One region of the Peribacillus sp. V2I11 genome, then DNA from elsewhere that is predicted to be linked to it. Evidence: a T-box and tRNA genes for the amino acid it is inferred to sense, from the RefSeq annotation. Region 1 holds a T-box; the other holds one or more tRNA genes.

What was found. A T-box is a leader RNA that pairs with one kind of tRNA and senses whether it is charged. The one in region 1 lies ahead of QFZ73_RS19355 (valine--tRNA ligase), so its partner is inferred to be a tRNA-Val.
Region 2: it has a tRNA-Val gene. The T-box ahead of QFZ73_RS19355 (valine--tRNA ligase) is inferred to sense a tRNA for this amino acid. The anticodon was not compared.

Annotation. Positions count from the first base shown of each region.
Region 1 covers NZ_JAUSYW010000001.1:3,958,851-3,970,650, reverse strand. The annotation lists gene QFZ73_RS19395 (rod shape-determining protein) at 1-18, opposite strand, end outside; gene radC (RadC family protein) at 168-842, opposite strand; gene QFZ73_RS19385 (Maf family protein) at 902-1,471, opposite strand; gene QFZ73_RS19380 (hypothetical protein) at 1,665-2,633, opposite strand; gene QFZ73_RS19375 (prepilin peptidase) at 2,941-3,693, opposite strand; gene QFZ73_RS19370 (bifunctional folylpolyglutamate synthase/dihydrofolate synthase) at 4,072-5,361, opposite strand; gene QFZ73_RS19365 (ATP-grasp domain-containing protein) at 5,460-6,401, shown strand; gene QFZ73_RS19360 (ATP-grasp domain-containing protein) at 6,370-7,212, shown strand; gene QFZ73_RS19355 (valine--tRNA ligase) at 7,286-9,937, opposite strand; T-box leader at 9,980-10,208, opposite strand; gene QFZ73_RS19350 (hypothetical protein) at 10,435-10,629, shown strand; gene ysxE (spore coat protein YsxE) at 10,687-11,757, opposite strand.
Region 2 covers NZ_JAUSYW010000001.1:958,423-970,222, reverse strand. The annotation lists gene QFZ73_RS04680 (alpha/beta hydrolase) at 1-580, opposite strand, end outside; gene QFZ73_RS04675 (phosphatidylglycerophosphatase A family protein) at 770-1,327, shown strand; gene QFZ73_RS04670 (hypothetical protein) at 1,345-1,566, opposite strand; gene QFZ73_RS04665 (H-type small acid-soluble spore protein) at 2,188-2,331, opposite strand; gene QFZ73_RS04660 (hypothetical protein) at 3,105-3,662, shown strand; tRNA gene QFZ73_RS04655 (tRNA-Val) at 4,248-4,319, shown strand; gene truA (tRNA pseudouridine(38-40) synthase TruA) at 4,840-5,577, shown strand; gene QFZ73_RS04645 (type 1 glutamine amidotransferase domain-containing protein) at 5,689-6,213, shown strand; gene QFZ73_RS04640 (DUF421 domain-containing protein) at 6,389-7,081, opposite strand; gene QFZ73_RS04635 (YhgE/Pip domain-containing protein) at 7,419-9,521, shown strand; gene QFZ73_RS04630 (ABC transporter ATP-binding protein) at 9,794-10,636, shown strand; gene QFZ73_RS04625 (ABC transporter permease) at 10,569-11,327, shown strand; gene QFZ73_RS04620 (aliphatic sulfonate ABC transporter substrate-binding protein) at 11,363-11,800, shown strand, end outside.

The DNA of each region.
Region 1 (11,800 bases):
AGCGCCAATTCCAAACATTATGGTATCTCCCTTTCGTAAACAAAAATGCCTTTTTTATAAGTTCAAATAATAATTTGTCGTTTTTTGACAATAAGAGTTTTGAAAAAGTTTCCTCTTTTAAAAATCATAAACAATATTATATCGTATCGTCAAAAATTTTGATAGTGTCATAAATAACCTTTTTCCTTCAAACTAACATATTTATGCTCCCCGATGATGATATGGTCCAATACTTCAATCCCGATTATTTTACCACATTCGACTAACCTTTTCGTCACTTCAATATCTTCTCTGCTGGGAGAGGGGTCTCCGGAGGGGTGGTTATGAAGACAGATGATAGAGGCGGCGGACCTTTTGAAAGCCTCTTTAAAGACCTCGCGCGGATGCACGATCGAGGCATTGAGGCTGCCGATGAATACCGTAGTTTTTTGAAGCACTTGATTTTTCGTATTTAAATAGAGACAGACGAAATGTTCCTGTGATAAAAACCGCATTTCTTCCATGCAATAATTGGCTCCATCTTCAGGAGATCGAATCACATAACGGTCTTGATCATTCAAATTGCTGATTCTCCTGCCAAGTTCGACAGAGGCCAGGATTTGAATCGCTTTTGCTTCACCAATCCCTTTAATCATGGTCAGTTCTTCCACAGAGGCTTCTTTTAACAGGCGCAGGCCCTTGAAGGAATTGATGAGCCTGCTGGATAGTTGCAGGACTGATTCTTCCCTAGATCCCGTCCTCAATAGCAGAGCGAGCAATTCCTGATTGGAGAGACTTTGCGGTCCGTCTTGCAGAAACCTTTCGCGCGGCCTCTCTTCTTTCGGGTAATCCCGTATTAACATTTTTTCGCTCAAAAGATCAACCCTTCCTTAGAAAAGGGAAGATGCCAGAGGAAATCAGATTATCCTAACTCTACCTGCATCGCTTTAAGTTCCCGGGCCAGTCTTGAGACCGGAAGCCCGACGACTGAGAAATAGTCCCCTTTGATTTGTTCGACAAGAAGAGATCCGTATCCTTGAATCCCATAGCCGCCAGCTTTGTCAAAAGGTTCCCCGCTATCCAGATAACGTTCGATTTCAGCTTCTGGCAGCTCCCAAAATGTCACTTCCGTTTTTTCTGCGAATACTCTGCGATGCCTGCCGAATAGGATGGAGACACCTGTGTATACTTCATGTGTCCGTCCTGATAACATTTCCAGCATTCTTTTTCCATCCGCCCGGCTTGTCGGCTTACCCAATATCTCACCATCAAGGACAACAACGGTATCCGAGCCGATTACCCAGCTTTCCTGAAATTTTGCTGCGATGGCTTCCGCTTTACGGGAGGCCAGTTCTTTCACCGCTGCATCAGGACACATGTTTTCATCAATACTTTCATCGACATTGGAATTCATGCATTCAAAGGGGATTTGAAGAAATTGTAGAAGTTCTTTACGACGTGGTGATGAAGAAGCTAAAATCAATGGCTGCATAATATAAAAGTCACCTTTCTTTACATAGGGAGATACATATCTATCCTATCAAATTATGGTGCAATCCACAATTATTGATTACTAGGAATCGACAAATGCCTGTAAGTATTTCCCGGAAAATAAAAAAGGTGTCACAGATGGTTTCATATTGGGGAGCTTGTCCCATTAGGCAGCCCCCCTTTTTTCTCTCTAATTAACTCGATATATTTTGGAAATTCAATAAAAAATCAAGAAGACTTTCTTGAGCCTGGAATAGCTTTTCTTCATTTTTGGAAGTCTCATAATCGTCAATCGACTTTGCGGCAGCAGTCAGGTCATCGTTCATATTCGAAAACTCCGGCGATAATTTCCCCGCCTTCAGTTCATCCATGTTTATTTTCAGGGTTTCTTCGTTTACCGTCCCTTCCTTTCCACGAAGCTTTGTTGCGGATGATTCTGCCAACGAAGCATATACTGCCTTCATCTTCTCGAGGGTTTTCTCATCCTCTTGGCTTGTCCCAGAAGCTTCAAAATCGATTTCCTTCCAGTATACGTCCACATCATAGGACTTTAAGAACAAGGCCAGCTCCTTACTTGCAGCTAGACTCTCTGCCGATCCCAAGAATAGATAATAGCTGTCTTCCAATTTGAAAATTTCAGCAGGAACCTGCTTTTCAATGATTTTCTTTTGTATTTGCCTTGCCGCATCCTCGCTGCTGAATACTCCTCCCTGTACAAGGAATGTCTTCAGCTGGTTTCCTGGTTCAGTCACTGCCGCTTTTTTATCCTCAACAGTGGCTTCCGTTGGAATCGAGGTCTCGACCGAAGATACTTCGGCTTTTTCCTTTGTTATCGTTTTAACGGCGATCAAGCCAAGAATCGACCCAAAAAAAACAGCACAAATGACAGCGATCATGAATGTCTTGATCGGTCTTTTATCCAAACTTTTCAGCGAACTGGTACCAAAACTGATGAGCTTAGGCATTTTCTTCTTTGGCGGTGTGGGAACCAATACGATTTTGTTTTCGTTTGAATCCTCAGGGAGTATCCATTCGAAACTCTCATCTGTTTGTTCCTGCTCCTTACTCGCCGCCTCTTGACTTTCAATCTTTTTATCGGCAAATACTTTTTCTTCCCCATTTATTTTAATCGTTACACCTTTGCTTTGTTCCGGCTTGCCCAATTTTTTTCCTCCCCTCCAGATCATTTTTTTCATCCTAACATAGAGGTAAAAAAAAATAACAAGACTTTTGTCGTCTTGCCATTAATAGGTTTCGTCAAATTTCCCTATTCATATATGGGTAGCCAAAAGGGAATTCCAGCTACTGGTACTTCTGCTTCATGAACCATTCAATATCGCCTCTCACCAATTACATGCATTCCTCTTTCATGTCATCTTCTCTTCCGGCCAATTGGGGATGGTTCCCTCCTGCGCTATTGTTCAGGTGAATTTTGACAAATTCCTTTTGGATCAGGATGATCCTTTAAGCTCATCTTAAAAAAGTTACATACCAATGTAAAAGGGAATCGCCCCAAAAATAAGCAGTCAATGTCCCAAAAACGATATACGGTCCAAAAGGAATAAGGGTTTTCTTTTTTAGGAATCCGGTCAGCAGCCCGATGATGCCAAGGAATGCCCCATAAAAGCACGCAAAAAGAAACGATAACAGCACCATCTTCATTCCCAGTACAAAGCCAATCACTGCAAATAGCTTGATATCACCGCCGCCCATGCCACCCTCACTCACGACAGCGATTAATAATAGCAGGCTAAAGCCAACCGCTGCCCCGAAAATTGAATCCCACCAGGGCGACAGGGGAAATGAGACTCTTAGAACGATAAAAATCACCGTAAAGAAAAGCAGGATTTTATCTGGTATGAGCATATAGGCGACATCTGTCACGAAGATGATCATAAATAATGAAATCAATGTCCAGCCAATCAAGAGTTCGTTCGACCAGCCAAGGAATATGGGAGCAGAGGCAAACAAAACACCGGTCAGCATTTCCACTACCGGATAAAGGGGGGAAATCCTTGTTTTACAGCCCCGGCATTTTCCATCTTGCAACATATAAGAAATAACGGGTATCAACTCGAAGAATGTCAATGTACGCCCGCAAGAAGGGCAGGCGGAGCGGCGATTCGCAAATGAATGATTGGCTGGAACACTTAAACCGACAACGTTAAAGAATGAGCCTAAAATTAAGCCCAAGACGAAGAGATAGATATGGATAACCATCATTTATACAAAGTGCATGAGGATTCGATTGCCCTTCTTTGAAACCCTAATATAAAAGTCCCTTCCGCTATGTAATGAACACTTGGGTTCTTCATGATCATTCATTCCTCCCGTCTTTTCATTAAGTAGATCCTACTATTCATCCGTCATATAGAATCAATATATAAACATATTTTAACAAATATACTTGGTGATTTGTTATCAATCTCTCTTTTAGAGTTTTTCTTTTCAAGAGACTCTGTTAACAAGAGAAAAGGACCTTGAAAAGATCCTTTTTCAGGTTACTCATTAAGTTGATCATTCACTGGTTCTCTCTGCATAATAGAAGGAAAGATAATCGATCCACAAGTAAGGCACATCCCTCACCACCCTAGAAAAACGTCAAACATTTCCCCTGGTCAGGAATTCCCTCACAAGTGAAAGGAAATGAAGGGACCCTGTGATGACAAGAATCTCTTGTTCCCCCGTTTTCCTTCTGCCTTCCGTTATCGCCGCCTGCCAATCCTTGTTTATACTTTTATTTGGATGACTGCATTTTTCATATAGCGTTTTCGCATCCGCCGCCCGTTCATGCTCGAATTCGGTAATGATGATTTCCATCGCTTCCGTTTCCAGTCCATGAAGCATCTCCGAATAATTTTTATCTTTAAATGAACTGAATACGAATCGGTACTTATAGTCGGGGTAATGCACTTTTAGCGTTTCCTTCAGCACGTCGATGCCGGCAGGATTATGGGCACCATCAATGATCACCAACGGCTCATCCGATATTTTTTCAAAGCGGCCATCCCATTTCGCTTCCCCTATTCCTTTAAGTATGTTTTTTTCATCGATATTTTCCATACCTAGTGTGACAGCAGCAATGGCCAGTGCCGCATTCTCCATTTGATGACGGCCTAACATCCGCATTTCCACATTTTTGATGGATCTGTCGGCAAGCGAAAATGAGAAACTTTGCCCCCGTTCACTTTGCTTTATATTGCCTACATGAAAGTCTTTACCTAATTGGTAATACGGTACGCCTAATGATGATGCTTTTTCTTCAATTACTTTTGATGGTTCCCCGGCTTTGACTCCGCTGATGATCGGCGCCCCGCTTTTAATGATGCCCGCCTTCTCAAAAGCAATTTCCCCAAGCGTGTTACCCAGGATGTTCGTATGTTCCAAAGAAATCGAGGTAATGATCGAAAGAAACGGCTGGATGACATTCGTTGTATCAAGCCTGCCCCCCAAACCGGTTTCCATCAAAACCAAATCCACTTCCTTTTTGCTAAAATAAGAAAATGCCATCGCAGTCAAAATTTCGAACTGAGTGGGACCATTCCCCTTACTATCCATCTCTTGGATGATCGGCCAAAGCTTCCGGAAGACAGCGATAAAATCCTTATCACTGATTTCATCCTCATTTATCTTCAGCTGTTCATTCATCCGTATTAAATAAGGCGAAGTGAAGGACGCGACCCGAATCCCTTGGGCAAGTAAGATTTCTTTAATATATTGCAGTGTTGAACCCTTCCCGTTGGATCCCGCAATGTGAATATACTTTAGCGCCTTGTGCGGGTCACCTAATTCAGTTAACAATGCTTCCATCCGTGATAGGCCAAAATTCATGCCCAATTGAACTTGGCGCCGTTCAAAAAAATGATTGATTTCTTTCATGGTTGTTACCATTATCGTTGAGCCTCCCCTTTCTTTATACCGCTCTTATGCGTTAAGATTATTTTATCAATATATGAACGATTAACCTAGATGAAAGGTAGTGTTTTACCATGAAACCTTCAGATTTCCACTGTTGGATTGTCGTTAACGGCTATTTACAGCATGATAAGTTTTCCAGTTTAGCTTTATTCATTAAAGAGGCGGCCGAAAGGAAAGATATCATGGCAACCCTTATCCGTAATTCAGATCTCATTCCCATAATCGAAAAAGGAGTGCCACTTCTTAAAGGAGCCTTTGATAAGCTGCCTGATTTTGTTCTGTTCATGGATAAAGACATTCATTTGGCACGCCATTTGGAATTGCTCGGCATCCCCGTATATAACAGCAGTACAGCGATCGATATTTGCGACAGCAAAGCAAAAACACATCAAGCATTAACCGGGCATGGCATACCGATGCCGAAAACCTTATTTCCCCCTTTTACGTACGAAGGGATTGAAAGGGTCAATATGGATGCTTTTATACACATCGGCAATGAACTTGGGTATCCTCTTATCGTTAAGGAAGCATACGGTTCTTTTGGGGAACAAGTATATTTAATCCAAACAGAGGATGAATTACTAAAGACGATCCGTAACCTTGGCCACAAACCATTTATCATCCAGGAATTCATCGAGCACAGTAAAGGTCGGGATATTCGTGTGAATGTCGTGGGCAATCAAGTCATAGCAGCGATGCAACGCCATTCCGAACAAGACTTCCGAGCTAATATGACTGCCGGGGGGCAGGCTGAACCATATATACCCACCAGTGAAGAAGCACAACTTGCCATCCGATGTGCGCAAATTCTCGGTGCCGACTTCGCTGGCGTCGATTTGTTGTTCGGTGAAGAAGGTCCGCTTTTGTGCGAAGTGAATTCGAATTCGCATTTACTGAATATTTATGAATGTACAGGCATCAACATCGCTGATAGCATGTTCGATTATATTTTGAAAGAATTAGGAAAAGGAAGTGCATCTGATGAAAAAACTAGCAGGCTGGTTGATTTATAACCGTGAGGATGCCCTGAAAAATAAGGGATACATAGATTGGATGCTTGACGAAGCCAGTAAGCTTGATCTTGATTTACACTTTCACTTTCGGGAAGACCTTAGAATCGGTCATCATTTCAACGAGTTGTACGTGGAACATGGGACGCAGCCAATTTCATTGCCGGACTTTGCTATCGTCCGGACAATTGACCCTTTTTTCACAAAGCAACTGGAGCAATTGGGGATTGCTTGCTTTAACTCCTCCTTCGTATCGGAAATCGCGAATGACAAAGCAAAGACGCATCAATATTTGTCCTCACTGGGGATTCCAATGGCCGATACGGTATATTGTAACGGAAGGCCGAGTGCCGATGACATGGAGTTCCCATTCATTGCTAAAGAAACTCGTGGCCGCGGCGGGAAACAAGTATATCTAATCGAGCATGCCGAAGATCTTGCCGATCTGAATGATGGAAATTGGATAGTCCAAAAACCTGGCTTATTCGGAAGGGATATCCGCGTCTTTGTGGTTGGTAAAAAAGTGAAGGCTGCTGTACTTAGGGAGTCCGCTTCCAGTTTCAAGGCTAATTATACGCTGGGCGGATCGGCTTCTCTATATGAGCTGACTGCATCCGAATTAGCCCTTGTTGAAAGAGTAATGGGGTCGTTTGATTTTGGCCTGGTCGGTATCGATTTCATATTTGCCGAAGATGGCAGCCTCATGCTCAACGAAATCGAGGATGTCGTCGGCAGCCGGACATTAAGTGCACTAAGTGATATGAATATCGTATGGGAGTACCTTGCATTCATAAAAGAAAGAATATCTTCCTAACTTAATATTTTTCTTAAATAGCGTTTAAACACAAAAAGGATGAACCGGCATAAAGCTGGTTCATCCTTTTGTTTTACAGTTGTTTCAGTTCGCTGATCCTGTGGATTACAGAGTCGCGTTTTTCGCTATAGTCTTTTTCCTTGGCACGCTCTTCTTCGATGACGCTTGCCGGCGCCTTTTTAACGAAGCCCTCGTTGCCTAATTTTTTCTGTACGCGCTCTACTTCTTTATTAAGTTTGTCGAGTTCTTTTTCAAGACGTTTCACTTCTTCGTCAATATTGATCAGTCCTGTAAGCGGAAGGATTAATTCTACGCCAGTTACGACAGCTGTCATGGCTTGAGCAGGTTCTTCGACTTCGATTCCGATCGTCAATTGTTCAGGATTACAGAAACGCTCGATATAGCTGCTGTTTTTCTGTAATGTCCCTAAGATTGACTCATCTTTCGCTTTTAAAATCAAATTGATTTTTTTGCTTAGCGGTGTGTTCACCTCAGCACGGATATTACGGACGGAGCGGATGATTTCAACAAGCAGCTTCATTTCCTCGGCTGCAGCTGTATCTGTCAACCCTTCATTCACTTCCGGCCAAGCGGCAACAGTGATGGACTCACCTTGATGCGGTAGGTTCTGCCAGATTTCTTCGGTAATGAAAGGCATGAACGGGTGTAATAATCTCATCGTGTTATCCAGTACATAGGCCAAGATCGAGCGCGTCGTTTTCTTAGCTGCTTCGTCTTCGCCATATAGCGGAAGCTTCGCCATTTCAATATACCAGTCACAGAAATCATCCCAAATGAAGTTGTAAAGCACACGGCCAACTTCACCAAACTCATAACGGTCCGCAAGTCTGGTTACGTTGGAAATCGTTTCATTCAAACGCGTCAAGATCCATTTATCGGCTACAGACTTCTCACCGCTTAAATCGATTTCGTCATAAGTCATGCCATTCATGTTCATCAAAGCAAAACGGGAGGCGTTCCAAATCTTATTGGAGAAGTTCCAAACCGCTTCCACTTTTTCCGTACTATAACGAAGGTCCTGGCCTGGCGAGCTGCCCGTAGATAAGAAGTAACGCAGGGAATCGGCACCGTATTGATCGATGACATCCATCGGATCGACACCATTGCCAAGCGATTTACTCATCTTGCGCCCCTGTTCGTCACGAACCAGGCCATGGATCAGCACATTTTCAAATGGTCGTTCACCTGTGAACTCAAGAGCTTGGAAAATCATCCGCGATACCCAGAAGAAAATGATATCATAACCTGTTACAAGTGCCCCGGTTGGATAGTAACGTTGGAAATCGACACTGTCCTTGTCAGGCCAGCCCATAGTCGAGAACGGCCATAATGCCGAGCTGAACCATGTATCCAGAACATCTGTATCTTGTTCCCAGTTTTCAGCGTCCGCAGGCTCTTCGTGACCTACATACACTTCACCTGTTTCTTTATGGTACCAGGCTGGAATGCGGTGACCCCACCAAAGCTGACGGGAAATGCACCAGTCGCGAATATTTTCCATCCAATGCAGGTACGTTTTTTCGAAACGGTCCGGTACGAAATGAACCTTTTCCTCATCGGTTCCTTTTTGAAGCTCAACGGATGCATCAGCCAGCGGCTGCATCTTAACGAACCATTGAGTCGAAAGATATGGTTCAACAACAGCACCGCTTCTCTCTGAATGGCCAACTGAGTGAAGGTGATCTTCGATTTTGAAGAGTACTCCTTCTTCCTGAAGGTCCTTGACGATTTGTTTACGGCATTCAAAACGGTCCATGCCTTCATATTTACCGGCCTTTTCATTCATCGAGCCATCTTCATGCATGACAAGGATGCGCTCCAAATCGTGACGGTTCCCGATTTCGAAGTCATTCGGATCATGAGCAGGAGTAATTTTGACCGCGCCTGAACCGAATTCCATATCGACATAATCATCACCGACAATCGGGATTTCCCGGCCTGTAATTGGCAAGCGGACCATTTTGCCGATCAAGTGTTTATAACGGTCATCTTCAGGGTGTACAGCAACAGCAGTATCGCCAAGCATCGTTTCTGGACGGGTGGTGGCAATTTCAATTTCACCTGATCCGTCAACCAACGGATATTTCATATGGTAAAATGCGCCCTGCACATCTTTGTAAATAACCTCGATATCGGATAACGCCGTTTTCGTTGATGGATCCCAGTTGATGATGTATTCGCCGCGATAAATCAAGCCCTTGTTATAAAGCGAAACGAACACTTCGCGTACAGCTTTTGAAAGCCCTTCATCAAGAGTGAAGCGTTCACGTGTATAATCAAGTCCAAGACCCAGCTTTGACCATTGTTCACGGATATGGCTCGCATATTCCTCTTTCCATTTCCATGTCTCTTCTACGAATTTTTCACGTCCAAGGTCATAACGGCTCACGCCTTCCGCACGAAGTTTCTGTTCTACTTTCGCTTGAGTGGCGATACCGGCATGGTCCATGCCTGGTAACCATAAAACATCATAGCCTTGCATCCTTTTCATGCGTGTCAATATATCTTGAAGTGTCGTATCCCAAGCGTGGCCAAGATGAAGCTTACCTGTCACGTTAGGCGGCGGGATGACAATCGTATATGGTTCTTTTTTATCGTCACCCGTCGTTTCGAAAAACTTTCCATCAAGCCACCATTTGTAGCGGCCTTTCTCTATCGTCTGCGGATCATATTTAGTCGGCATAGAAATTTGGTTCTCTTCCATATCATTTCCTCCTTTTTGGGCATAAAAAAACTTCCATCATCACAAAAGGACGAAGGAAGTTGTTCGCGGTGCCACCTTTTTTCCGAAAAAGAAAAAAATCTCTTTCGGCTCTCAAATCGGATAACGGCTCTTCACCGGCCTTCGCTACTAAGATGTTCACGGAGACTGCTCGCGGACGACTTCGGATGCTGCTGCCTGGAAACCTCGCACCAATTTGGTTTCCTCTCTGAAAAGTGCACTTCATCTTACTATTTCCGGTCTTTGCATTGATTTATATTCATATGTAAAATCATTGAAAGCATATAGTATATAGTACAAAAAATATGGGGCTCCAGTCAATCATCTTTTCGCTTACTTTCCCAGGAACCATCCCATTTCATACATTCAAGGTCATTTTCTTTATTTTATCCACCTAGAACAATGAATGTGACGGCTTTTTCACCTTTTCCACTACCCACCCATAGAATATAAGAAGTCCTGTAAAGGAAGGTATTAATATGAAAAAGCGAAGATATTCTCCCTACACTTTACCGCCTTGGATGAAGAAATTCCGCGGGGTCTGCCAGCAGTTCATCGTACCCTTTATCGTATTCCAAGGAATTCGTACGCTGATTTTCCCGACTTTCTTCGATATGCTCCTGTTAATCGCATTTATTTTCCTGGCCATGTCTTTATATTTCGAATGGATTTAATTATTCCCTTACAGCCAAAAAAATATACATGACTGGAGATGATCCAATCATGTATATTTAGCTTGGGGGTGATTGTTCTTCTTTGGCAGCCTCGGCAGCCGCCTTTTTCTGCTGTTCGATTTCTTCGATTTTCATCACCATATATTCAATATTTTTCAGCAGCCAAAATTGCCGCTGCAGTTGAGTGACATTATCAAGCTCTGAACGATGGCCCCTGCCATCGGAATAACCCTTCACTAATTCCAATGCTGATCCAGGGAATGCCAGATAACTTTGCATGAGCAGCAATTCATCTTCTTTCAACGGAAAATAACGAAAATAGTTATAGAGCCAGTCAACGCAGTCATCGCATTGGACAGGATAGGTCCTGGCCGATTTAACGAGAAATGGCAGTAAATCGAAATGCGGCGGTGCCGTATTCGAATTCTCAAAATTGATGAAGTAGCCATATCCCCGCTCATCATAAACGAAATGCTTCAAAGAAAACTTTCCGTGCGTGACCACGGTTCGAACCTTTTCACTTTCCTTCGTCTTTTCATACCAAGTTTCAAACTTCTTGATCGAGTATTTCAGCGCCTGTGAAATATCATTGTAGAAAGAACAAACCGTCAGTTCGAATGGAGACATATACCACTTCTTTTCACAGCTGACAATATACTCATCCATAAATTCCTTCTCGTTATTCCAGGCATCAAGCGTCCGCTCATAATGGGCTTCCCGTTCCTCAATATCCACTTGTATTTCCTTAACGGAAAGTGTATGCATCCGAGCAAGCTCCCTGAACATTTGCTTATGTTTTTCATCACGCTCCCCGTCCCTTTCATCATTGAGCCAGGGCATCAGGTAATACAAACGTCCATTATGAAGAACGGTGTAACGCTGATCCATCGTTTGATAAATCGGAACGATCCGATTATAGCCGCGATGGTACAGTTTTTGAACATTTTTGATAAAATCCATGCCGTTCTGCGGTAGCATGGATTTCAGGGCAAATGTACCGCGATCACTGTATACTTTTTTTACACGCCCGAAGTCCTCAATATATTGTACATACATGGCATATTCCTTCAATACGGTCTCTGTGTCCTGATCCCGATTCGCAGGCTGTTGATTCTCGTTTTCCCTCACGAGACTCACTCACTTTCTCTAAAAAAACTAAACAATCCAATTC
Region 2 (11,800 bases), 3.0 Mb from region 1:
CCTTGTTGCCATCCGTAGTTGGAACATCTGTTTCACCAGTCCCGATCACATGGTAAAGTTCGAGGAGATGCGGATCCTCAAAATTACGTACAGCATCCATTACTGCTTCATTGGCAAGTGGCGACTGCATGATGCATTTCCCGAATGTATGCGGATACTTTAGAGCGGCCAATAAAGATACTGTACCGCCAAGAGAGTCACCGATCAAAGTTCGACCATGCCCCATTTGATAGGTTGGGAATTCATCATCTAAAAACGGGACAAGTTCATGGGCAAGAAAACGTATGTATGCAATGTGCTGTTCCCCGTCCGGATGATATTTTCGCCTGCGGTCAAAGCGGTCTTTATAGGGAATGCCGACAATGATGATATTCTCGATCTCATCGTTCCCTAACAGTTCATCTGCTACCCGTCCAATTCGGCCCATTTGAAAATAATCACGGCCATCCTGAGCAATCACAAGCGAATATTTATACAATGGCGAAAAATTTGCAGGCAAGTAAACAAGTAGTTCCAATTCTTCTGCTAAAGCTTCGCTTTTAAACATGTACTCTTTAATTGTGCCTTTGCGTAAACTCATTCTTCCGCACCTCGATGATAATTAATAATGAAAAACAACTTACTTGATTATTTTAGCATAGCCTAGCGACTTTTTCCCGTGACAAGAATTTAGAATATAAAATTTTCGTTATATTTTCTAAAAATTTAAATTATAAGGTGATATAATACAAGGATATAGAAAAATAATACAAAAAAGGTGGCGAATAAAATGGCAGATGTACACGTACATAGCAGGGAAGTAACAAAGGCGGCTAAGCGAACATTATTAGAGCGTGGTGTCAGTGTGGAGGCAATTGCAAAAATCGTCTATGAATTGCAGTTCCCGTACAAAGCTGACCTTAAGCTGGAGGAATGCGTCCACAGCGTTGAGCGTGTCCTGTTGAAAAGGGAAATTCAACATGCCATTTTAGTCGGTGTGGAGCTGGATAAACTGGCAGAGCAAAAAAAGCTATCAGAACCCCTGCAATCGATTGTTGAATCTGATGAAGGGCTATTCGGGGTGGATGAAACGATTGCCTTTGGTGCAGTACTCGGCTACGGAAGCATTGCTGTAACGACCTTTGGACATTTGGATAAAAATAAAATAGGCGTCATACACGAACTTGATAAGAAGCAGGAAGGAATCGTGCATACCTTCCTGGATGATATCGTTGCAAGCATTGCCGCGAGTGCCGCCTCAAGGTTAGCTCATCGTCTGAGAGATGAAGAAGAATCGTTAACTGAACAGGAAAAGGACATCCAGGAAGAAGAAGAGTTAATAGGTTGAACCTTGATTAACAATCTTCATCCAGACCTGTCAAACCTTGCCTTAATGAGGCGGGCAGAAAGGATATTGGCCACTTTAAACGTCCGTTTTGTCTGCCTTAGAAAACAGAATGCGTGAATATGGCCTGGATAAATTTCAAGCACCTGAATTTTCCGCTGCGTAATCTTCCCTTGTTCGGAGAGATAAATTATCTCCAATGGAGCATTTTCTTCCATATGTTTACGAAGTATATATTTCATTCCCTGTCACTCCTTTGCTGACTTAGCTTGCTATCATTATATGCGAACGTACGTTTTATATGCAAGTTAAAAAGGAACGTTAGTTCGTTTTTTGGTGAGGGGAAATAAAATAAGTTAAAGTTAAAACTTTTTTAATATAATGCGTTGACTTTTTAATAAAAAAACATATAACAAATTATGTATTTTAAGTATCTTACTAGTTAGTCATTACATACGACTTGTTAACTTAGTGGGAGAGCACTTCCTTGACTGGGAAGGCTGGTAGAGTTTATTCCACATTAAAGCTCTTGTCCTTTAACACCAATGATTTCAAGTTAATGAAGCTTACGAGATGAAAAGTAGTCATGTATCGACACTTTCAGTTCAATCCTTAACGGCTTTACAAATAATAAACTTCTGAATCACTTTTCTTTCTATTTCAAAAAGAAAAGTGATTTTTTGTTGATTTGATTTGCTTTCAAAAAATTCATTCATGATTAGGAACTAGAGGGATGAAGAGAGACAACCCTCAGTGGTTGCAAAAAGCTTTTAATGATTCAGAGCTGGACTGAGGAAGAAGGAATAACTCAAGACCAAGGGTACTCCGCAACGTGTATTCTTGTTCGGGATTGTGAAGGGTGGTTAATGTTTTGTAACTTCTTTAAGCTCTTCAACTTCTGACCTTTCTTCTAACGGTCCTCTTAGAAGTACAGTAGCTGGTTCTTCATCAATCCAAACTGAAGTGACATTATACCTCACCTCAATGTCAGATGTAGAAGAAAGAATCTATTTCCACGATTACCATGCACAAAAATCCCTTCCTTATTATTAGTCTCTTAGAATTTCCTCATTAGTAAACGAATGGTATCCTAGCGACATTTGGATACCTATCCTTATAAATACATTGAACGTTGAGTACAACACTCAAGGTAACATTAATTTTCATAGTTGATTTTGAACAAATAAAAGAGACCACTTATTGTGTTCTTCTTTAGTGTTTACTTAATGAACTAGCTTACCTGTTAGTTAGTGTTTGAATAAATTTAAAAAGTTAATATTACTTCAACCCCTTTTTGTTAACAACCAACCTTCTTAAAAACGGTATATAAACCAGTGGATTTTTGCTGTTTGGGTTAGATTTATTTTCACTTTTGTACCATATTGTACAAACATCTCTTCTTTTAATGAATAAAATAACCCGAAAATAAAAAAAGAAAAAGGTGATTATCATTAAAAATCATATTCTTATTCCACATTGTAATTCCTTTGTAGACACCACATATCTTAATAAGAAATGTGATCAAAAGAAACCCGATGATTGTCATTCTTGTCATAAGAAACACAATGACTGTATTTGTGTTCAAAAGAAACCGGACGATTGTCATTGTTGCCATAAGAAACACAATGACTGTATTTGTGTTCATAAGAAACCGGATGACTGTCATTGTTGCCATAAGAAACACAATGACTGTATTTGTGATCAAAAGAAACCGGATGACTGCCATTTGTGCCATAAGAAACATAATGACTGTCACTGTGACTATAAGAAACAAAATCTAGTGAGAACATCTGCGTTTAAGGCTAATAAGAACACACCACAACTTTACGAAGCAGCGGTTACTCCCTCTGTAAAAGTTTTATACCAAACTGAACAGTTTGATTTAGCAAATGAATATAATCCGCATATATCAACATTTATTCCAACTAAGGATGGAATTTATGAGATAATAGCAAAAGTCTCATTTTGTCCGTCAAAAAGTAAAAGCGATAATTCCTCAAAAAACAAAAAAGAAAATTGTAACTGTGAATATTGCAAAAAAAATAGTTGCAATTGTGATTATTGTAAAAAAAATCATTCGTCAAAAGACAAGAAAAAGCATTCTTCAAAAGAAGGATATATCGCATCCATTTCAATTAACGTAAACGGAGATGATTTAGATATTGATAATGGCTTCTTTGAGAAATCAAGACCTATTGGACTATCGGCTACTACAATCCTTCAGTTACAAGCAGGAGATCGGGTACAAGTAATATTTAGCGCAGGTGCAAACGGAGAAATTTTAGCAGAGGCACCTTTAACTAACTTTCAAGCTGCTAGATTCCCATCTCCCATGTAAAGATCTTTTTTTGCTTTTCTTTGCTTAAGTCTTAGATTGAGCGCCTAGACATCATATTTGTTATTTGAAGTTGCGTAAAACTTATGGGTAGGACCTAGGATTCTCCTCATAAAAGGTTAGTTGGATTCTATTCTGAGAAATTTTGGGGTCAGATCCTGCTGGTTTCTTTTTTCTTTGACTTTATTCAAAAAAACGGTTATCGAGAAAAAAGAGTAAACTCTCTTGAACAAGTTCTCAAAAACAATGACCTTACTCAGTGTCATCCTCTCAGTAGAATGACAAAAATAAAGACAACAACAGTATCTGACTATAAAGAAAAGATACGTCCTCAATTTGGCTCATGTTGTTTTTTTAAGAAGATGTATAGGGAACTCATGAAGATGTAATCGTTTAATTTACTGAACTGGTTCTTACAAGCCTGCAACTTTCAAGGATTAACTTCTCAGACCACTTTACGACAAAAACTTTTTTAGCAAAACTACTTGTTTTATTTTGAATACCACTATATAATAAATCTTGTTCAGAAAAGAATTCGGCAACTAAATAAGGTTTAAAAGCAAGCTCTAAAGGGCTTGGCTTACATACGACTTGTTAGCTCAGTGGGAGAGCACTTCCTTGACAGGGAAGGGGTCGTGGGTTCGAATCCCTCACAGGTCATCAACTAACAAAGGCTCAAATCCTTGATATAACAAGGATTTGGGTCTTTTTTGTTTTCGCTTCCATTTATTTTTTCCTGTGTTGTGTATGCATTGCACAAAGTTGTACGGAAACTGCACGTGACGGTGAATCGTTCATTGCATGACGTTAGCCACTTTGGTACACTATGCAGAAGTGCATTTCACTTTGATAGCTGGGATTTACTATCGAATGGCATAAATAAGATATGATCTTTACATAAATCATGGTCCTTTTAAGCGGTGGGGTGCTCCCAAACGAAACATGAAAATGGAACTCCTTTTACTGCATTCACTGTAGACTTGTGGAAGTAAAGGAATAAAGGGACAAAAACTCATTACACTATGATACAAAACCCATTAACACATCTTAACATTTTAAATATGTTTCTAAGGAAAGACCATCCGTTCCCTCATACAGCAGGAGTTGTATGGGGGGCTTGTATTTTACCCAAGAATTTTCTGTTTAGATGACTATACAGTAATAAAATAAGGAGGAAGCAATGAACAATTATAAATTGACCATTCAATATGATGGCGGGCGCTATAAAGGCTGGCAACGACTCGGTAATAGTGAGGATACGATTCAAGGAAAAATAGAAAATGTATTAACGGAAATGGTAGGGGAAAAAATCGAGATCATTGGATGCAGCAGAACGGATGCCGGTGTACATGCCTTTGCTCAAATCGCCAATTTTAAGATCGGTGGAAATCTGACTGAGGCTGAAATCATGAATTATTTGAATAGATATTTACCAAGAGATATCAGCATTGTCGAGGTTAGGCTAGTTCCTGAACGTTTTCATGCCCGTTATAATGCTAAGGATAAAACCTATTTGTATAAGATCTGGAACGAGCAATATACAAATCCTTTCATGCGAAAGTACAGTATGCATGTTGAGAAAAAGCTGGATATCACAAAAATGAAAAAAGCATGTCAACATTTTATAGGTGAACATGATTTCACTGCTTTTTCAAATGCAAAGTCCAAGAAAAAATCCATGGTGCGTGAAATATATTCCATTGAAATAGAAGAAAATGCCGGCTTCATCCAAATTACAGTGCGAGGCGATGGATTTCTTTATAATATGGTTAGAAAGATTGTCGGGACGTTAATAGAAGTTGGGTTGGATGAAATCGATGCTGAAAATATACCAAGTATTTTAGAGTCAAAAGAAAGAATCCAGACGGGTCGTATGGCGGAGGCAGCTGGGTTATACTTGGTAAAGGTTGATTTTTAGACCAAATAATGATGCATCGGTTAATGCATGTAAAGTGTACAGGCAGTAGAAAAAGGGAAGTAATAGGTAAGAATGGTACAGGGGAATAGGACAAAAGAAGGAGAGATTTTCATGAGATTAGCAGGAAAGAAAATAATCAGTCTTGTGCACCATGATTTTGAAGATTTAGAGCTCTGGTATCCGATTTTACGACTAAAAGAAGAAGGAGCGATTGTTCACCTCGCTGGAGAAAAGGCGAATGAAACATACATTGGAAAATATGGTGTACCAGCTTTATCTGATTATGAGTATGGCAGTATTAAAGCTGAAGAATATGATGCCATTCTTGTACCGGGCGGATGGGCACCTGACAAAATTCGCCGGTTTCCCGAAGTGATATCACTTATCCAAAGCATGGAAGAAAATAAAAAAACCATTGGACAAATTTGTCACGCTGGTTGGGTGTTGATCTCCGCTAAAATTTTACATGGGAAGAATGTAACGAGTACACCGGGCATTAAAGATGATATGGAAAATGCAGGGGCAACTTGGATAGATAAGCCCGTCGTCGTAGATGGAAACCTTGTATCAAGCAGGCGTCCGCCTGATCTGCCGGATTATTTAAGGGAATTGATAAACGTGATTGAAAAGAGTTAAATCATCATAGGCTGAAAAAGTGGTTTTTTCTTTCTGGAAAAACCACTTTTATTATTCCTGCTATCCAATTATGGAATATCTGAAGCTGTATATTGGTCAAACCATGATATAGGCCGGATCATTGTTAAGATATTTATTTTTAATTTTGACTATGATACTCACTAAATGCAAAAGATTATTCCCTCGAATGATCCTTAATCAAATCTATATACAAATTTCCTTTCGTCCCTACGACAGCATACGAGATATCAAAAACAACAAGGTTTCTTTTTTTGAGTTCAGCCATTAACCATTCGTCGTCGTAGGTATGTTTGTATAAGTTATCATATAAGATCTTCCCGTCATAGACCAGTTCAATCGGTACAGTTCCTGAGGAGGGCAGTAAAGGTAAATCCTGCTTGGTGGTATTTTGGTATTGTTCTTTTTTTAATACAGAGAGGGAGCCATTTATCTCTAAAATGGCACATTCGACTTCTTCTATGTTGAAGATATCTTTTCCACGCAAAGCCTGTTTAAGAGAATCCAGTGAATACCCCATTCGTTCCATTGACTCTTCGAGAATTTTTCCTTTTTGAATTAAAGTAGCAGGTTCTCCAGCAATCCATTTCCCGAAGCGCGGATTTCGAACCGCTAGAAGATTCAGCATAAAAACGACGGTACCCATAATAATAATTGCAATGATAAAATACAGGAATTTAATTTTAATATTGAATGCTAGATTTCCTGCAATTGTCCCCATCGTAATTGAAGCAATATAAAGGTGATAGGTCCTCTGGGCAATCGTCTGTTTACCGAGGAGATGGACAAATACCCATAATAAAATAAAAGATGTAAAGGTTCGAAAGATGATTTCAACAGCTTCTGACATGACTATTTCTCCCTTACAAAACTCCCAACAGTTCGTTTGTGATAGTATGTTCTTGCACCTTTGCGTTTATTATGTAAAATAAAAAAGGAAAAGAACCCATCTTACATAAATTTAGGTTTATTCAATGGGTGCGATAGATCAAGAAGAATTAATCATAATTATGTAACAACTTCCTTTTAAACCAGGCATTCAAGATAAGTGAAATCTCTGGAAGCAAGTAGCTCATTACTTGCTTCTTTTCATTTGGTTTAAATTAATCCATGGATATGTTTACTTGGTATCGATTAAGAAATTCATTCGAATAATAGTATCAAAATACTTTGCGCGGGGGTATGTTTTGAGAAATATTCAGGAAATTTTCATTGACGATTTAAAAAGCATTTATAAGAATTTCTTTGTTTGTATCGTAGTTGTTTTTCTCATGTTCATCCCTTCCATTTATGCGTGGTTTAATATTGTCGCATCTTGGGACCCGTATGCAAATACGGAAGGAATTCTTGTCGGTGTTGCCAATAATGATAAAGGTGCGGAGTTAAATGGCGAAGCCGTGAACATAGGCAAGGAAGTCATGGAGGGGGTGAAGGGGAATAAGGATTTAGGCTGGAGATTCACATCGGAAAAAGAGGCGATAGCAAAGGTGGAAAAGGGAGATTATTATGCTTCCATCATCATTCCGGAGAACTTTTCCGAACATATTGCGACAATCATGACCGATGACCCTAAGAAAGCGGAGATTGATTACTATGTTAATGAAAAAATCAATTCCATTGCTCCTAAAATTACGGCAGCGGGTGCCAACAGCATAGTAGATAATGTGAGCAAAACCTTTATCAAATCGGCCAGTGGGAGTATCCTTGCAATCTTTAATGAACTGGGGATCACCTTGCAAAACGAGTTGCCGACGATTCAAAAAATGAAGAATATGGTGTATTTATTAGAGGGTGAACTGCCTGAGCTTGAACAAAATATCAAAACCGTTCAAACACATGTTAAAAAAGCTGAAGATATCATTAAGAGGGTTAATGATGGTCTGGATTCAATAGAAGGAATAACGTCGCAGAAGGATAAACTGGTATCGGACGTTTCTAGTTATGTAGATTCAACAAGGCAGGCATTCGAAGGAATCAATCCCCTCTTGAAAAATGATCTTGCGAACATCAGGAGCGATAATGAATCGGTTCTAGTGCTGGCGAACCGGTTAACGGGTCAGGATTCGCCTGGCAATGAGTCGGATCAGCTAGTTGAACAAGGGGTAACGAGGATAAATAAAGAGTTATCCCTTTTGGACAGTATGTATAATTTATTGGTGAGAGTCAATCAATTTAATGAGAAAAACTTGCTTTACCCAGAAATACAGCTAGTTGATGAACTAAGGGATAATACTTCGAACCAACTTCAAGCGCTGAATAACCGGGCCATCGGAAATCTTATCGAACTTAGCGGGGATAATGATCTAGTCTTGGCAAGCTTCCAGGAGAGCTATTCAAAGGAAACAGTGCCAAAATTCAATGAAATCTGGAATGAAACGGAATCAATATTGAATAATGTCCAGCTTACGATGGAGGAGGGCACCAAGGTTCTTCCTGAGGTGAGGACACTCTTGAATGAGACCAATCGAACATTGGAAACACGTACAGGGGATATTGATAAGTTACAGAATAAGTTTCCGGAAATCGAAACGAAAATAAAGGCTCTAGCTACTAAAATGAGGGAAATCGATAAGGCTTATAATATGGAAGAAGTGATCGATTTCCTAAGGAATGATATCGAACAAGAAAGTGAATTTTTTTCAGAACCAGTGCTGCTCAATAAACACAGTCTTTTTCCGATTCCGAACTATGGGTCCGCCATGTCACCTTTCTTTACGGCACTTTCCCTTTGGGTCGGCGGTACAATATTGATTTCCATGCTTAGTGTGGGAGTTCCTCAAAAAGTCTACAGCCCGTATCAAATTTATATCGGGCGGTATCTTATATTTTTCATCATTGGGGTAATGCAGGCTCTTAGTGTTTCCATTGGGAATATCATCCTTATCGGTGTTTATGTAGCGGATAAATTTGAGTACATCCTGTTTTCTGTTCTGATAAGTACAGTATTTACACTCATTGTCTACACCTTCGTTTCCGTTCTTGGAAATGTTGGAAAAGGGATAAGCGTCGTCTTGATGGTCCTTCAAATATCAAGTTCAGGCGGCACCTTCCCCATTCAAGTCACACCGCCCTTTTTTCAACATATTAACCCTTTCTTGCCTTTCACCTATGCTGTGGGTTTACTTCGTGAATCCGTTGGGGGAATAACTTGGAGCGTAGCTGGCAAGGACATTTTTATCTTGATTCTCTTTTTAATAATCACGCTAATCTTAGGTATCATATTGAAAAAGCCTCTGCATGCAAGGACACAAAAGATGAAGGATAAATTGTATGGAAGCAGGATTTTTTAAGGAGAGTGCGGGTAACCTGGGTAACTAAATTTAAAAAAGATAATCAAAATTAGCCTGAACCCTAGAATGGGCTCAGGTTTTTTTGTTGAATGGAATTTGTTCATATGTATCTTTATGTAAAATTGGAATATTTATCAATGCATTGACAGTTATAGAAAGATACCGATATATTAGAATTTTTGCATTTTTATAGTTGACAAAAACCATTGGATTAATCATTATTAAGAAATAATGTTTAGTAAATCGATGCGATATAAAAGTGGGGTGACTTTATGTATTTAACAATAGATGGCATTGAAAAAAGTTTTAAGAATGAAAAGAAAGAAAGCATAAAGGTGCTCGATAAGATAAACATAGAGGTCGAGAAAGGAAGCTTCGTTTCGATCGTCGGCCCTTCAGGATGTGGTAAATCCACACTTCTTTATCTAATTGCCGGCCTTGATAAGGCAGATGTAGGTGAAATACGTGTAGCTGGGAAAAAAGTGATGAAGCCAGGTCCGGAACGGGTCGTAGTGTTTCAAGAGGCGGGGTTATTTCCATGGTTGACGGTACTTGAAAATGTTACATACGGATTGAAGTTAAAGAAAATTCCCAATGAAGAGGCTAAAGCCAAGGCATTGGACATTTTAAAGATGGTTCACCTCAGCCGATATGTTGACTCCTATCCACATCAACTCTCAGGGGGCATGAAACAGAGGGTGGCCATCGCAAGGGCGTTGGTGATGGAGCCGGATATCCTGTTGATGGATGAGCCATTCTCTGCACTTGATGAGCAAACGAGGATGGTCTTGCATAAAGAGCTGCTCGAAATCTGGAGAAAAACTAAAGTGACAATCTTTTTCGTGACCCATAATATTCGTGAGGCTGTTCAGCTTTCCGAAAAAATCATCGTCTTTGCAACCCGTCCAGGGAAAATTAAAGAGACGATTTCCGTCCCTTCCATGAAAGATGGAGTTATGCCGGATAGTGTAACTTTGCATACAGAACAAAGGGTTCTATCGATTTTACAGGAGGAAATTGAAAAAGTGCTGAAGGAGGAAATGGGGAATGATTACAGCTTTAAGACGAATCATATTCATCGCGATGATAGCGGGGATATGGGAAGTCACATCTAGACTTTCCAGTCTTCCGGAGTTCATGTTCCCAAGCCTGACTCAGGTTTTGGAAACTCTTTTTAATGGACTGATGAGCGGACAAATAACCGAAGCGATTGGAAAAAGCCTTGGCCGTATCCTGATCGGCTTTACGATTGCCATTATAGTAGGTCTAATATTAGGATATTTCATTTGGCGCTTTAAATTGGTTGAAGACACTTTAGGATTCGTCGTGACGGCATTACAGTCCATCCCGAGTATCGTCTGGTTCCCTTTAGCGATCATTTGGTTTGGATTGAATGATTTTTCGATTCTCTTTATCGTCACCATCGGCGCAACTTGGACGATGACGGTTAATGCAACCAGTGGATTCCGGAATGTACCCCAGTTGTATCAGCGGGTTGCCAAAACATATGGATCGACAGGATTTCATTTTCTTCGCACCGTGATTTTACCAGCATCCGTCCCGCAAATAATATCAGGTCTGCGAATTGCATGGGCCTTTTCCTGGCGCGCATTGATGGCCGGTGAATTACTTGGCGGGGGAGGCGGCCTAGGACAATTGCTGGAAATGGGCAGATCACTGGGACAAATGGATTTGGTCATCTCCGTGATGATCATAATCGCAATCATCGGAACAATCGTGGATAATGTCGTCTTCTCCCGCCTTGAACGAAATGTTCAATTGAAATGGGGAGTGAATCAACGGTAGTTTAATAAAATACTAGTTCAAAAGGAGAGAAAAATATGCTAAAAAAATCATTTTTTGCCCTTATTCTGTCTGTATTGTTAATTGGAATAGTAAGCGGATGCACTCAAACCAGCAGTAATGATGAAGAAGGAGAAGGTTCGGGGAAAAAATCCGTGAAAATCGGATATTTTCCTAACTTAACTCACAGTGCAACGATCATTGCACTTGAAAAAGGCTTTTTCGAAGAAGAGTTCGGCAAAGATGTTAAGATTGAAACCAAAACAGTGGCCAATGGCGGATTATTCATGGAAGCAATGGCCACAAACGCCATTGATGTCGGGACGGTCGGACCTGGTCCATTGCTAAACTTTTACGTGAAAAACCCTGAATACCACCTGATCTCCGGGGCTGTTAATGGAGGAGCCGTACTAGTGGCTAGCGAGGGCAGCAAGGTTACGGATTTAAAAGATTTGGACGGTAAAAAGGTAGCGATT